DNA from 2 places in the Streptomyces sp. AHA2 genome. Region 1 is predicted to be linked to the other one. Evidence: riboswitches for the same ligand, from Rfam matches in the RefSeq annotation. Region 1 holds a riboswitch; the other holds the start of a gene.
The links. Region 1 has a riboswitch for cyclic di-AMP ahead of Q5694_RS25330 (M23 family metallopeptidase). Riboswitches for the same ligand answer to the same signal wherever they lie in the genome.

Region 1 (7,748 bases):
GATCATGGCGCGGGCCTTCTCCGAGGGCACCGACAAGCACTCCGCCGAGGAGTTCGCCGCCGAGCTGGAGCGCGCCGGCGCCACCCTCGACGCGCACGCCGACCACCCCGGGGTCCGCATCAGCCTGGAGGTCCCGGCCTCCCGGCTCGAGAAGGGCCTCGGCCTGCTGGCCGACGCACTGAGGGCACCCGCGTTCGCGGACAGCGAGATCGAACGGCTGGTCCGCAACCGCCTCGACGAGATCCCGCACGAGCTGGCCAACCCCTCGCGCCGGGCCGCCAAGGAGCTGTCCCGGCAGCTGTTCCCGGCGGACTCGCGCATGTCCCGGCCCCGCCAGGGCACCGAGGAGACCGTCGCCGCGATCGACTCCGCCGCCGTGCGCGGCTTCTACGAGAAGCACGTCCGCCCCGCCACGGCCACCGCCGTCGTCGTCGGCGACCTGACCGGCATCGACCTCGACGCCCTGCTCGGTGACACGCTGGGCGCCTGGACCGGCTCGCGGGCCGAGCCGCGTCCGGTGCCGCCGGTCACCGCCGACGACACGGGCCGGGTCGTCATCGTCGACCGCCCGGGCGCCGTCCAGACGCAGCTGCTCATCGGCCGCACCGGCCCGGACCGGCACGACCGCGTGTGGCCCGCCCAGGTGCTCGGCACGTACTGCCTCGGCGGCACCCTGACGTCCCGTCTGGACCGGGTGCTGCGCGAGGAGAAGGGCTACACCTACGGGGTGCGGGCGTTCGCCCAGGTGCTGCGGTCCGCCCCGGACGGCACCGGTGCCTCGATGCTCGCCATCAGCGGCTCGGTGGACACGCCCAACACCGGCCCGGCCCTGCAGGACCTGTGGACGGTGCTGCGCACCCTGGCCGCCGAGGGGCTGACCGACGCGGAGCGGGACGTCGCCGTGCAGAACCTGGTCGGCGTCGCGCCGCTGAAGTACGAGACGGCTGCGGCCGTCGCCTCCACACTGGCCGACCAGGTCGAGCAGCACCTGCCCGACGACTACCAGGCCGCGCTGTACCGCCGGCTCGCCGCGACCGGCACCGTGGAGGCCACCGCCGCGGTCGTCAGCGCCTTCCCGGTGGACCGGCTGGTGACCGTCCTCGTCGGGGACGCGGCGCAGATCAAGGCGCCCGTCGAGGCCCTCGGCATCGGCGAGGTCTCGGTCGTCACCGCCGAGTAGCGGCACCCGCGCGGGAGCCCTGGTCGTCTTCCAAGGCACCAGGGCTCCCTTATGCCCGAATTGATACGGAGGTTGCCTGTCTGGCCTGTGGGATGCACTACAAAAGCCGGGATCCGTTTGGGAATTGAAAGTGACGCCGCTTAGCGTCGTCCGGGCTGTTCGTCAGGCAGTGCGCCGCACCCGCGGCACCGAACAGTCATCGCCGAGTCCCCGTACGGCGCGAGCCAGGGGAGCCGGGGACCCAACCGCAGTCCCTGGGGTGAATCGGACGCCCGCGCGAGCCGCGAGGGGGTCCGTAGGAGACCTTCCTGCTCCGAACCCGTCAGCTAACCCGGTAGGCGAGAAGGAAGGAAAGGACCAGCCACTTCATGGCGTTCACCCGCGCCACCGGCAAGCACCGTCGTCCCAGCCGCATCCAGCGCGGCACGGCCCGTGCGGCGGGCGTCGCGGCCCTCGCCACGACCGGCGTCATCGGCACCGTGGCCGCCCCGGCCGCCTTCGCCGCCGAGCCCGCCCCCGAGCAGACCGGTCTCACCCCCGTGGTCACCCTGGGCGACACCGTCGCCGAGCAGATCGACGCCCAGGCCGTCGCCCAGAAGCAGGCGGCCGAGGAGGCCGCCGCGAAGAAGAAGGCCGAGGAGGCCGCCCGCGAGCGGGCCGCCGAGGCGGCCGAGAAGGCCAAGGAAGCGGCCGAGAAGGCCCGCGAGGCCGAGGAGCGCGCCGCCCGCGAGGCCGAGCGCAAGCGCCTGAACACCTTCGTCTCCCCGATCTCCGGCTCGTACGTGTCCACCGGCTACCAGGCCGGCAGCAGCCTGTGGTCCTCCGGCAGCCACACCGGTGTCGACTTCCATGCCGCGACCGGCACCTCCGTCCACTCCGTCGGCGCGGGCACGGTCGTCGAGGCCGGCTGGGGCGGCGCCTACGGCAACCAGGTCGTGATCAAGATGAACGACGGCACGTACACCCAGTACGGGCACCTGTCGTCCATCGGCGTCTCGGTGGGCCAGCAGGTCACCCCCGGCCAGCAGATCGGCCTGTCCGGCGCGACCGGCAACGTCACCGGACCGCATCTGCACTTCGAGGCCCGCACGAGCCCCGAGTACGGCTCCGACATGGACCCCGTCGCCTACCTCCGCTCGCACGGCGTCAACCTCTGACGGCACCCGGCGATCGTGAAAAGCCCCGGCTCCGGCCGGGGCTTTTCACGTCCCGGACGGCCGGTCGTCCAAAAAGTTCTCCCGGATTTCCGTCCGCCGCCGGAAAGCGGGGCACATTGCAATAGAGTCACGAGCAATGCAGCCGCGGAGCACGCGTCGGCGTATTCGGGGAATCAGACGGAGGTCGGTCATGCGCATTCCCGCGCACTCGGTGTGCACGGCCATCCGGGACGACATCGTCGCCGGCGTCCACGCACGGGGGACCCGGCTCACCGAGGAACTGCTGGCGCGCCGCTACGGCGTCTCCCGCGTCCCCGTGCGGGAGGCCCTGCGCACCCTGGAGTCCGAAGGCTTCGTGGTGACGCGGCGGCACGCGGGCGCGTGGGTCGCCGAACCCGGTGAGCAGGAGGCCGCCGACCTGCTGCAGATGCGCGTGCTGCTGGAGCCGCTCGGCGCCGCCCGGGCCGCCCAGCGCCGCACCGAGGCCCACCTCAAAGTTCTGCGTGGCCTGGTCCGGCTGGGCCAGGAGCGGGCGCGCCGGGGCGGCGGCGAGGACCTGCGCTCGCTGGACGGCTGGTTCCACGAGACGCTGGCCCAGGCGTGCGGCAGCCCCGCCCTGACCTCGGTGCTCACCCAGCTCCGGCACAAAATCGCCTGGATGTACACGGTCGAGGCGCCGGCCGGCCCCGTCGAGTGCTGGAACGAGCACGGCGCGATCGTGGACGCCGTGGCGCGCGGCGACGGCGAGCGCGCGCGGGCGGCCACGGCCGCGCACGTCGAGCGTGCGACCGGCGCGCACCGGCTGCGGACCGGCTCCACCGGGGAACGCGCCGCCGAGGTGAGGAAGTCGCAACATTCCGTCAACACGGCGAGTCGGCGCAATTAACACGGGGGCCGTATACAAAGAGCAGGGAATTGCCGGAGGTCCGGAAGTATTCTTGTCCGCTGTCGCGTCCCCGTAAATGCCGCGTTCCTCTGCGCGTATATCCGTCAGGCGCCCCGGTTGCGTGTTCCGGCAATGCGAAGGGCCCGCCCGGTCGAATCCGGACGGGCCCCTTGTGCGCGCCCGAAAGGCGCTCTCACCTCAGACGGTTCTCACCTCAGACGGTCTCGGGCAGTTCCTCGAGGCCCTCGGAGACCAGCTTGGCCAGCCGGTCCAGGGCGGCGTCCGCCCCCTCGGCGTCGGAGGCGAGGACGATCTCCTCGCCGCCCTGGGCGCCCAGGCCCAGGACGGCCAGCATGGAGGCCGCGTTGACGGGGTTGCCGTCGGCCTTGGCGATCGTCACCGGGACGCCTGTGGCCGTGGCGGCTCGGACGAAGATGGAGGCGGGGCGGGCGTGGAGGCCCTCGGCCCAGCCGACGTTGACGCGGCGCTCAGCCATGTGTTGCTGCCCTTCGGTGTTCAGGGTTGTCTAGACCAGTTTCCCACACGTGAAGCCCACCGGGTGCGGTTCTGTCCCGCCACCGCCCCGGGGCGGAGGTCGGATCGCGGCCTCGATCCGACCGGTGCCCCCCACAGACTGCCCCGCGCCGCTGTCGGACGCGAGCCGTACTCTGGGGCCCATGCAGACCTCGTCGGACCGGCACGAGTACCCCGCCCACTGGGAGGCCGACGTGGTGCTGCGCGACGGTGGCACCGCGCGCATCCGGCCCATCACCGTCGATGACGCCGATCGCCTCGTCAGCTTCTACGAGCAGGTCTCCGACGAGTCGAAGTACTACCGCTTCTTCGCGCCGTACCCTCGCCTGTCCGCCAAGGACGTCCACCGCTTCACGCACCACGACTTCGTGGACCGGGTGGGACTCGCGGCCACGGTCGGCGGCGAGTTCATCGCCACCGTACGCTACGACCGGATCGGCGCCGACGGAACGCCCGCTTCCGCACCCGCCGACGAGGCCGAGGTGGCCTTCCTCGTCCAGGACGCCCACCAGGGCCGCGGGGTCGCCTCCGCCCTGCTGGAGCACATCGCAGCCGTCGCCCGGGAGCGCGGCATCCGCCGCTTCGCCGCCGAGGTGCTGCCCGCCAATACCAAGATGATCAAGGTGTTCACGGACGCCGGGTACACCCAGAAGCGCAGTTTCGAGGACGGCGTGGTCCGCCTGGAGTTCGGCCTCGAACCCACCGACCGCTCCCTGGCCGTGCAGTACGCGCGCGAGCACCGCGCCGAGGCCCGTTCCGTGCAGCGGCTGCTCGCACCCGGCTCGGTCGCCGTCATCGGCGCGGGGCGCACCCCGGGCGGCGTGGGCCGCAGCGTCCTGGGCAACATCCGCGACGCCGGCTTCACGGGCCGCCTGTACGCCGTGAACAAGGCCCTGCCCGAAGAGCAGAAGGAACTCGACGGGATACCGGCGCACCGTTCGGTGCGCGACATCGACGGCCCGGTCGACCTCGCGGTCGTCGCCGTGCCCGCCGAGCACGTCCCCGAGGTGGTCGCCGAGTGCGGTGAGCACGGCGTGCAGGGGCTCGTCGTGGTGTCCGCCGGCTACGCCGAGAGCGGCCTCGAGGGGCGTGAGCGCCAGCGCGCGCTCGTCCGGCAGGCCCGTACGTACGGCATGCGCATCATCGGGCCCAACGCCTTCGGCATCATCAACACCTCGCCCCGGGTGCGGCTCAACGCCTCCCTCGCCCCGGAGGTGCCGCGTCCGGGCCGCATCGGGCTGTTCGCCCAGTCCGGCGCCATCGGCGTCGCCCTGCTGTCCCGGCTGCACCGGCGCGGCGGCGGAGTCACGGGCGTCACGGGCGTGTCCACGTTCGTCTCCTCCGGCAACCGCGCCGACGTCTCCGGCAACGACGTCCTGCAGTACTGGTACGAGGACCCCGACACCGACGTCGTCCTCATGTACCTGGAGTCCATCGGCAACCCCCGCAAGTTCACCCGCCTCGCCCGGCGCACGGCCGCCGCGAAGCCGCTGGTCGTCGTCCAGGGCGCCCGGCACGGCGCAGCCCCCCAGGGCCACGCCGTGCGGGCGACGCGCCTGCCCCACGCGACCGTCTCGGCCCTGCTGCGTCAGGCCGGGGTGATACGGGTCGACACCATCACCGACCTGGTGGACGCGGGTCTGCTGCTGGCCCGCCAGCCCCTGCCCGCCGGGCCCCGGGTGGCGATCCTCGGCAACTCGGAGTCGCTCGGCCTGCTCACCTACGACGCGTGCCTCGCCGAGGGACTGCGGCCGCACCCGCCGCAGGACCTGACCACGGCCGCGTCCGCGGCGGACTTCCACGCGGCCCTGTCCCGGGCGCTGGCCGACGACCGCTGCGACGCGGTCGTCGTCACCGCGATCCCGGCGGTGGGGGAGGGCTCCGTCGCCGACGCGGCCCTCGCCCAGGCACTGCGCTCGGCCACGGCCGCGGCCCCGTCCAAGCCGGTCCTGGTCGTGCACGTGGAACTCGGCGGCCTGGCCGAGGCCCTGTCGGCGGCGGCCAGCACGGCTCCGCAGGTCAGAGCGGGCGACGCCCCGCAGACCGCGACCCAACCGGCGGCCCCGGACCAGCGGCCGGCACCCGGGGACCCGCCCCGTGCAGCCGCGGACGCGCACTCGGCAGCCCCCCACCCGCACCCGGCGGGCACGGACCAGCCGCCGGCCGCCCCCCAGGCACCCGAGGACGCGCACCTCATCCCCGCCTACCCGGCCGCGGAGCGGGCCGTCCGCGCCCTGGCCCAGGCCGTCACCTACGCCCAGTGGCGACGCGACGCGGCCGACCCCGGCAAGGTGCCCGAGTACGACGACGTCGACGTGAAGGGCGCCGCCGCGCTGATCGACGGACTGCTCGCGCGCGGGGAGGGTCCCGCCCTCGGCCCGGACGAGACGTGCGACCTGCTCGGGCACTACGGCATCGAGGTGCACCGCTCCCTGCCCGCCCCGACCCCCGACGCCGCCGCCGAGGCGGCCCGCGCGCTCGGGTACCCGGTGGCGCTGAAGGCCACCGCCCCGCACCTCAGGCACCGGGCCGACCTGGGCGGCGTACGCCTCGACCTCACGGACGAGGAGCAACTGCGCCGCTCCTACGCGGAGATGACCGAGATGTTCGGCGCGGCCCAGGAACTGCGCCCGGTCGTGCAGCGCATGGCGCCGCGCGGCGTGGACGTCGTCGTACGGGCCGTGATCGACCCCGCGGCCGGCGCGGTGCTCTCCTTCGGGCTGGCCGGGGCCGCCTCGCAGTTGCTCGGGGACACCGCCCACCGGCTGATCCCGGTCACCGACCGCGAGGCGCACTCGCTGGTGCGGTCGATCCGCACCGCCCCCCTGCTGTTCGGCTGGCGCGGCTCCGCCCCGGCCGACACCCGCGCCCTGGAGGAACTGCTGCTGCGCGTGTCCCGGCTGGTGGACGACCACCCCGAGGTCGTCGCGGTCACCCTGGAACCGGTCGTCGTCGCCTCCCACGGCCTGAGCGTCCTGGGCGCCTCCCTCCGTCTCGCACCGCCGCCCGCCCGGGACGATCTGGGCCCGAGGACGCTGCCCGCGTACTGACGGGGAAGCGAGCGGTGCCTCGCAGTCGGTGGTCCCCCGTAGGATGGGCGTCATGGCCAAGACCAGTACGACGACCCAGGGGCTGCGGGCGGCGATCGAGCGCAGCGGCTACTACCCGGCCCTCGTGGCCGAGGCGGTGGAGGCCGCCGTGGGCGGCGAGCCCATCCGGTCGTACCTGGTCCACCAGGAGACGACGTTCGACCAGAACGAGGTGCGCCGGCACGTCACGGTGCTCGTCCTCACCGACAACCGCTTCATCGTCAGCCACACCGACGAGCAGGCCGCCGACAGCACCTCCCCGACGCCGTACGCGACGACGTCGACGGAGTCCGTGAAGATCGGCCGCATCTCGTCGATCGTGGTCAGCCGCGTGGTCGCCAACCCGGAGTCGTACAAGCCGGGGACCCTGCCGCGTGAGGTCGTCCTCACCATCGGCTGGGGCGCCGTCTCCCGGATCGACCTGGAGCCGGCCGCCTGCGGCGACCCCAACTGCGAGGCCGACCACGGCTACACCGGCAACTCCACGGCGGACGACCTCAGCCTGCGCGTGAGCGAGGCCGGGGACGGTCCGGAGACCGTGCGCGAGGCTCTCGCCTTCGCGCAGGCCCTCTCCGAGGCGACCGCGGACACCGCCCGCTGATGACCCATTCCAAGACGGCCTGGGACCCCCATCCCGAACCGCTCACCGTCGCCTCCGCCCCCGTCCCCGAGTACGGCAGCGGATCACTCGCCGACCTCCTGCCCACCCTGGCCGCCGGCCTGGACGTGCCGGGCATGACCGCCGCGATCCCCGAGCTGACCCCCGCCGACCGGAACTGCGTGTTCCTGATCGACGGCCTCGGCTGGGAGCAACTGAAGGCGCACCCCGGGGACGCGCCCTTCATGACGTCGCTGCTCGCCACCTCGCGCGGCGGCACCGGACGTCCCCTGACCGCCGGCTA
Region 2 (7,748 bases), on a different contig from region 1:
CCCCTATCCCGCCTACGCCTGGCTGCGCGAGCACGCCCCGGTGCACAGGACGCGGCTGCCCAGCGGGGTGGAGGCCTGGCTGGTCACGCGGTACGCGGACGCCAAGCAGACGCTCGCCGACCCCCGGCTCTCCAAGAACCCGGCGCACCACGACGAACCGGCCCACGCCAAGGGCAGGACCGGGATCCCGGGGGAGCGCAAGGCGGAGCTGATGACGCACCTGCTGAACATCGACCCGCCGGACCACACCCGGCTGCGGCGGCTGGTGTCGAAGGCGTTCACGCCCCGGCGGGTCGCCGAGTTCGCGCCCCGGGTGCAGGAGCTGACCGACGGGCTCATCGACGGGTTCGCGCGCACCGGGTCGGCGGACCTCATCCACGAGTTCGCCTTCCCGCTGCCCATCTACGCCATCTGCGACCTGCTCGGCGTCCCCCGCGAGGACCAGGACGACTTCCGCGACTGGGCGGGCATGATGATCCGTCACCAGGGCGGGCCCCGCGGCGGTGTCGCCCGCTCGGTGAAGAAGATGCGCGGCTACCTCGCCGAGCTCATCCACCGCAAGCGCGAGGCGCTGCCCGCCGAGCCGGCTCCCGGGGAGGACCTCATCTCCGGCCTCATCCGCGCCTCCGACCACGGTGAGCAGCTCACCGAGAACGAGGCGGCGGCCATGGCGTTCATCCTGCTGTTCGCAGGGTTCGAGACGACCGTCAACCTCATCGGCAACGGCATCTACGCCCTGCTCACCCACCCCGGGCAGCGGGCCCGCCTGCAGGCGTCCCTCGCCGCCGGGGAGCAGGGCCTGCTGGAGACCGGCGTGGAGGAACTGCTGCGCTACGACGGCCCCGTGGAGCTCGCCACCTGGCGCTTCGCCACCCAGCCGCTGACCATCGGCGGGCAGCGCGTCGAGGCCGGCGACCCGGTCCTGGTGGTGCTGGCGGCCGCGGACCGGGACCCGGAGCGCTTCGCCGACCCGGACGTACTGGACCTGTCCCGCCGGGACAACCAGCACCTCGGATACGGCCACGGCATCCACTACTGCCTCGGCGCCCCCCTCGCCCGGCTGGAGGGCCGGACCGCGCTCGCCACGCTGCTGACGCGCCTTCCCGACCTCCGGCTCGCCGCCGACCCCGCCGAGCTGCGCTGGCGCGGCGGTCTCATCATGCGCGGGCTGCGGACCCTCCCGGTGGAGTTCACGGCGGTGTGACGGCCGCCATGACCGACGAGGGCCCCGGCCAAACATGACACGCCGTCATGTCTGTGATCTTCACGTGATCTGCGCGGCATGAACTTGTGACAAGTGATCGTGTGCCGATACGTTCACCCATCAACGCGGCCCGGTCACGGCGCCGCGGAGGTCACTGCTGTCTTGCGAAAGGTCTCCGTATGCTCTCCGGGAACGGTCGTCACCGTCGCCCCCGCCAGGCTCCGGCTCTCCTCGTCGCGGCCGGAGTGACCGGCTCCGCCATCGCGATCCCGCTCCTCGGGGCCTCCGGTGCCAGCGCCGCCGACGGCACCACCTGGGACCGGATCGCGGACTGCGAGACCGGTGGGGCCTGGAGCCAGAACAGCGGCAACGGCTACTTCGGCGGCCTCGCGCTCTCCCAGGAGGACTGGGAGAGGTACGGCGGCCTCGAGTACGCGGCGAGCGCCGATCTGGCCAGCCGCTCGCAACAGATAGCCGTGGCCGAGAGAATCCTCGCCGACCAGGGGGTCGGCGCCTGGCACACGTGCGGGCTCCTCTCCGGTCTCGGGGAGGGCTCCTCCGGTGCGTCCGGTGCGTCCGGTGCGTCCGGCGCGTCCGGAGAATCCGCTCCGACGGATTCGCCGGGATTGCTCGACTCCCCCGGCTCGTCCGCGTCCTCCGCCTCGCCGTCCCCGTCGGCGGCGTCTCCGTCCTCCTCTCCGTCGGGCGCGGCACCGTCTGGCACTCCGTCAGCATCTGCGGACGAATCGGCTGATTCCGGCAAGTCGTCCGACTCTCGCACTGCCGGTCAGGGGCCCGGCGACTCGCGGTCGGCCGCGCCCGGCAGTGACGAATCCGACAACTCGCGTCCGAGTGCCGGGTCTTCGGCTGTGGCCGACACCGGCTCCGGCCGGCACCGCGGCCCCAGCGCCGACGAGAGCGCCGAGTCCACGGACGGCCGTACGGGCGGGTCCTCCGGCAAGCACGCCTCGCGCGGCGAGGAGGCGCCCGGAGAGGAGTCCGAGGGCGCCTACATCGTCGGTGTCGGGGACAGCTCGTGGTCCATCGCCGACTCCCTCCGGATCAGCGGCGGATGGCACGAGCAGGACGCCGGGGACGGGAACGCGGCCGACGGCGATTCGGCCCTCGTTCTCCCCGGTCAGACGCTCACGGCGGAGGACGAAACGGACGGGAAGTAGCCGTTCGGGCAGTGCGGGGAACGGGGGCGGAAGTCCCCCCGAAACGACGCGAGTTCACGCCCCGTTTCATGGCCTATGTCCCGTATGGACACGGTGAGAGATAGATCTCAGAAGCCCTGATCGTCTTTGAAATTCCGGCGATCGCCTGTCTACGGTCGTGACCGCTCGCCACCGCGAGCCCCGGCTGCCGCAACGCCGAATCCTGCCAGCGGCCGCACGGGAACAGTCGTCGCGTCAAGCGCCGTAGGCAGGAGCGGGGGACCCAAGGTAGGTGCCCGACCGGCTCGTCGAGCCGGAAGGGCTAGGGGTGGAGCCGCGTCCCGTGAGGGACGTGGCCGGGCAACTCAACCGGCCCGAACCCGACAGCTCACCTCGCAGGCGTCGGTGAGGGGATCCATCCATGCTGTTTTCCGGCAAGGGCAAGCACCGTCGTCCGTCCAAGGCCACTCGCGCCATCGCCGTCGCCGGCGTCGCCTCCGCCGCCGTCGCCGCTCCGCTGATGGCGGCCGGCAACGCCTCCGCCGCCACCGCCTCCGAGTGGGACGCGGTCGCCCAGTGCGAGTCCGGCGGCAACTGGTCCATCAACACCGGCAACGGTTACTACGGCGGTCTGCAGTTCTCCGCCTCCACCTGGGCCGGCTACGGCGGCACCAAGTACGCCTCCACCGCCGACCAGGCCACCAAGGCGCAGCAGATCGAGATCGCCGAGAAGGTTCTCGCCGGGCAGGGCAAGGGCGCCTGGCCGGTCTGCGGCAAGGGCCTGTCGAGCGCCGGCTACACCGGCGGCGGTTCCTCGAGCGACTCCGGCAGCTCCGCCGGCTCCTCGCAGCAGAGCCAGCAGAGCCAGCAGAGCCAGCAGAGCACCGAGTCCCGCGAGACCCAGCAGCAGCCGGCCTCCCGCTCCGACGAGCGCCCGGCCGCCAAGAAGACCGTCACCACCCCGACCGGCAAGAAGGTCAAGAAGGGCGACGGCGAGTACAAGGTCGTCACGGGCGACACCCTCAGCTCCATCGCCGCCGAGGAGAAGGTCAAGGGCGGCTGGGAGAAGCTGTTCGAGCTGAACAAGGACATCGTCGAGGACGCCAACCTCATCTACCCGGGCCAGCAGCTGCACCTGAAGTAAGCAGCGGCCCACCCCGTCCCCACGGGCCGGGCTCCCCGCCCCGGCGTGTTCCCCCGTACACGCCGGGGCGGGGTGTTTTCCGGCCGGGCCTTCGCGGAGGTTTCGGCCGGTCTTGGCGAACCGGCTTTGTTCCGTTCGGAAACAATTTACTCTCGGTTCTGTCCATGGGGTGGGCGACCCGGTGGCCGATCGCCCGGAGCCGGTTAGGCTCATGTCGCGAGCCACCGCGGCCCGCACCTCGCCGGGTCCACGCGACCCGCGTAACCGCGTCACATCAGAAGGAGATGCTCGTGCCGTCCATCGACGTCGTCGTAGCCCGGGAAATCCTGGACTCCCGAGGCAACCCCACGGTCGAGGTCGAGGTCGGCCTCGACGACGGCAGCACCGGTCGTGCCGCCGTCCCGTCCGGCGCCTCCACGGGCGCCTTCGAGGCCATCGAGCTGCGCGACGGCGACTCGAACCGCTACCTCGGCAAGGGTGTGGAGAAGGCCGTCCTCGCGGTCATCGAGCAGATCGGCCCGGAGCTGGTCGGCTACGACGCCACCGAGCAGCGCCTGATCGACCAGGCCATGTTCGACCTGGACGCCACCGACAACAAGGGCTCGCTCGGCGCCAACGCCATCCTCGGCGTCTCCCTCGCCGTCGCCCACGCCGCCTCCGAGGCCAGCGACCTGCCGCTGTTCCGCTACCTGGGCGGCCCCAACGCGCACCTGCTGCCGGTGCCGATGATGAACATCCTGAACGGCGGCTCGCACGCCGACTCCAACGTGGACATCCAGGAGTTCATGATCGCTCCGATCGGCGCGGAGTCCTTCTCCGAGGCCCTGCGCTGGGGCGCCGAGATCTACCACACGCTGAAGAAGGTCCTGAAGGGCAAGGGCCTGGCCACCGGCCTCGGCGACGAGGGCGGCTTCGCCCCGAACCTCGGCTCCAACCGCGAGGCCCTCGACCTCATCCTGGAAGCCATCAAGGAAGCCGGCTACACCCCCGGCGAGCAGATCGCCCTGGCCCTGGACGTCGCCGCCTCCGAGTTCTACAAGGACGGCGTCTACACCTTCGAGGGCAAGGAGCGCTCGGCGGCCGAGATGACCGAGTACTACGCGGAGCTCGTCGACGCGTACCCGCTCGTCTCCATCGAGGACCCGCTGTTCGAGGACGACTGGGAGGGCTGGAAGACCATCACCGCCAAGCTCGGTGACAAGGTCCAGCTCGTCGGCGACGACCTGTTCGTCACCAACCCCGAGCGCCTGGCCCGCGGCATCGAGGAGGGCGCGGCCAACGCGCTGCTGGTGAAGGTCAACCAGATCGGCTCGCTGACCGAGACCCTGGACGCCGTGGAGCTGGCCCAGCGCAACGGCTTCAAGTGCATGATGTCCCACCGCTCCGGCGAGACCGAGGACGTCACCATCGCCGACCTGGCCGTCGCCACCAACTGCGGCCAGATCAAGACCGGCGCCCCGGCCCGCTCCGAGCGCGTGGCCAAGTACAACCAGCTGCTGCGCATCGAGGAGATCCTCGACGACGCCGCGGTCTACGCCGGCCGCAGCGCCTTCCCGCGGTTTCGCTCCGCGAACCACTAAGCACGGCAAGGGCTGACGGCGACAGACCCGGCCCGTCGGCAGCAGCGTCGTACGTACGTCCCCGTACTCGGTCCCGTACCGTGTCCGGGGACGTACGCGCGTATGACGGCGGAGCGGGAGGCGGACTGACATGGCCGTGAAGGACCGGGACCGGTTCTCCACCACGACCAGGATCCGGCTGCTCGGTGAGCAGACCGCGGCCCGGGTCTACCGCTCCCAGACCAGGCGCCAGGCCCGCCGCTCCCGGCTGACCGGCCGGGCCGCGCTGCTCGCGCTGGTGATGTGCTCGCTGATCGTGGCCCTGGCCTGGCCGATGCGGCAGTACGTCTCCCAGCGCGCCGAGATCGAGGACCTGCAGCGCGAGCAGCAGCGGACCCGCGAGCGCGTCGAGAGGCTGCGCGACGCCAAGGCCCGCTGGCAGGACGACGCGTACGCGGAGCAGCAGATCCGGCAGCGGTTGCACTACGTCATGCCGGGGGAGACGGGATTCATCGTCGTCGACCCGGACGCGGCGAAGCAGTCGCGCACCGACCTGGGCGCGGCCGACCGCCCCTGGTACGCCAACGTCTGGGACGGGGTCGACAAGGCCGACGACTCAGGCCGGTGAACGCGCCCCAGTGAATCCCGTAGAGAACCCAGAGAAAGACACCCTGAAGACAGTCATGGAAACGCCCCCGCCGACCACCCCGCGCACCGAGCCCACCGACGCGGACGTCGAGGCCTTCAAGCAGCAGCTCGGTCGGCCCCCGCGCGGACTGCGGGCCATCGCGCACCGCTGCCCCTGCGGACAGCCCGACGTCGTGGAGACGGCCCCGCGCCTGCCCGACGGCACGCCCTTCCCGACGCTGTACTACCTGACGTGCCCGAAGGCGAACTCGGCGATCGGCACGCTGGAGGCGAACGGCGTCATGAAGGAGATGACCGAGCGCCTGGCCGCGGACCCGGAGCTGGCGGCGGCGTACCGGGCGGCCCACGAGGACTACATCCGGCGTCGCGACGAGATCGAGGAGCTGAAGAACTTCCCGAGCGCGGGCGGCATGCCGGACCGCGTGAAGTGCCTGCACGTGCTGGTCGCGCACTCGCTGGCCGCGGGCCCGGGCGTGAACCCGCTGGGCGACGAGGCGCTGGCCATGCTGCCGGAGTGGTGGCGCAAGGGGGCCTGCGTGACGCCCGCCGGGCCGCCGAGCGGTGACGGGTGGCGGGCCGACGGCACGGACTCGGGGCACTTCGCCGTCAAGCCGCTCGAGGAGGACGGACAGTGACCCGTGTCGCCGCCGTGGACTGCGGTACGAACTCCATCCGCCTGCTGGTCGCCGACGCGGACCCGGCCACCGGTGAGCTGGCCGACCTGGACCGCCGGATGACGATCGTGCGGCTCGGGCAGGGCGTCGACCGCACCGGCCGGCTCGCCCCCGAGGCGCTGGAGCGGACCTTCGCGGCCTGCCGGGAGTACGCCGGGATCATCAAGGAGCACGGGGCGCAGCGGCTGCGGTTCGTGGCCACCTCCGCCTCCCGGGACGCCGGGAACCGCGACGAGTTCGTGCGCGGCGTGCTGGACATCCTCGGCGTGGAGCCCGAGGTGATCACCGGGGACCGGGAGGCCGAGTTCTCCTTCACCGGCGCCACCAGGGAGCTGGCCGGGAGCGACCACCTCCCCACGCCCTACCTGGTGGTGGACATCGGCGGCGGCTCGACCGAGTTCGTCGTGGGCGACGACCGGGTCCGTGCGGCCCGGTCGGTGGACATCGGCTGCGTGCGCATGACGGAGCGGCACCTGGTCCGCGACGGCGTGGTGAGCGACCCGCCGTCGCCGGAGCAGATCGCCGCGATGCGGGCCGACATCGAGGCCGCCCTCGACCTGGCCGAGGAGACCGTGCCGCTGCGCGAGGCCCGCACGCTGGTCGGCCTGGCCGGTTCCGTGACGACCGTGTCGGCGATCGCCCAGGAGCTGCCCGAGTACGACTCCGAGGCCATCCACCACTCCCGGGTCTCCCTGGAGAGGGTCCGCGAGATCACCGAGTGGCTGCTGCGCTCCACCCACGCCGAGCGGGCGGCCGTGCCGTCCATGCACCCGGGCCGGGTCGACGTGATCGCAGCGGGGGCTCTGGTCCTGCTGTCGATCATGGAGCGCACCGGGGCGCAGGAGGTCGTGGTCAGCGAACACGACATCCTCGACGGCATCGCGTGGTCGGTCGCCTAGCCCCTTCTGAGCAGGCACGGGCTACGGATGAGCGTGTGCCGGGGGGTCCGGAGGGCTCCTCGGCGACAGCCCGTCGGGAAAGTTCGTGAAGTTCTTCACAAGGATTTCGGCCCCTGCGGGGGATCGAAGGGCCCTCGTTGACCCGTCCGGGGGCCGAACTGCCCTTTGAACATGTTCAGAAGCATGATATGGAGGGCTCCGGAGAGGGGTGCCGCACGCCACTTCCCGACGTCCTCACAGGGGGTCGTCAGACCCAGAGAGGCAGCTCACGCGGCATTGACAACGGTCCGGGGTGCACAATCGCTCCCGGTTGTCACCATGACATGGATCACGCGGGCGGCGGAGGATAGCACACCCCCTCCACAACCTTGTGAAGGGGCGCACGAGCCACCCCCCTGAGGCGGGTGGATACTCGATGGCATGAGCACCACGGAGCGTCCCAGGATCCTCGTAGTAGGCGGTG

Region 2: linked by a shared signal. The riboswitch ahead of Q5694_RS24680 (transglycosylase family protein) and the one ahead of Q5694_RS25330 (M23 family metallopeptidase) in region 1 are both predicted to bind cyclic di-AMP.

The regions. Positions count from the first base shown of each region.
Region 1 is NZ_JAUQWJ010000014.1:61,423-69,170, reverse strand. It holds gene Q5694_RS25335 (M16 family metallopeptidase) at 1-1,180, shown strand, start outside; cyclic di-AMP (ydaO/yuaA leader) riboswitch at 1,371-1,535, shown strand; gene Q5694_RS25330 (M23 family metallopeptidase) at 1,549-2,337, shown strand; gene Q5694_RS25325 (GntR family transcriptional regulator) at 2,528-3,223, shown strand; gene Q5694_RS25320 (HPr family phosphocarrier protein) at 3,438-3,719, opposite strand; gene Q5694_RS25315 (bifunctional acetate--CoA ligase family protein/GNAT family N-acetyltransferase) at 3,901-6,807, shown strand; gene Q5694_RS25310 (DUF5998 family protein) at 6,860-7,447, shown strand; gene Q5694_RS25305 (alkaline phosphatase family protein) at 7,447-7,748, shown strand, end outside.
Region 2 is NZ_JAUQWJ010000013.1:101,024-108,771, forward strand. It holds gene Q5694_RS24670 (cytochrome P450 family protein) at 1-1,204, shown strand, start outside; gene Q5694_RS24675 (transglycosylase family protein) at 1,384-2,382, shown strand; cyclic di-AMP (ydaO/yuaA leader) riboswitch at 2,612-2,778, shown strand; gene Q5694_RS24680 (transglycosylase family protein) at 2,783-3,505, shown strand; gene eno (phosphopyruvate hydratase) at 3,796-5,085, shown strand; gene Q5694_RS24690 (FtsB family cell division protein) at 5,216-5,692, shown strand; gene Q5694_RS24695 (DUF501 domain-containing protein) at 5,748-6,347, shown strand; gene Q5694_RS24700 (Ppx/GppA phosphatase family protein) at 6,344-7,285, shown strand; gene Q5694_RS24705 (NAD(P)/FAD-dependent oxidoreductase) at 7,706-7,748, shown strand, end outside.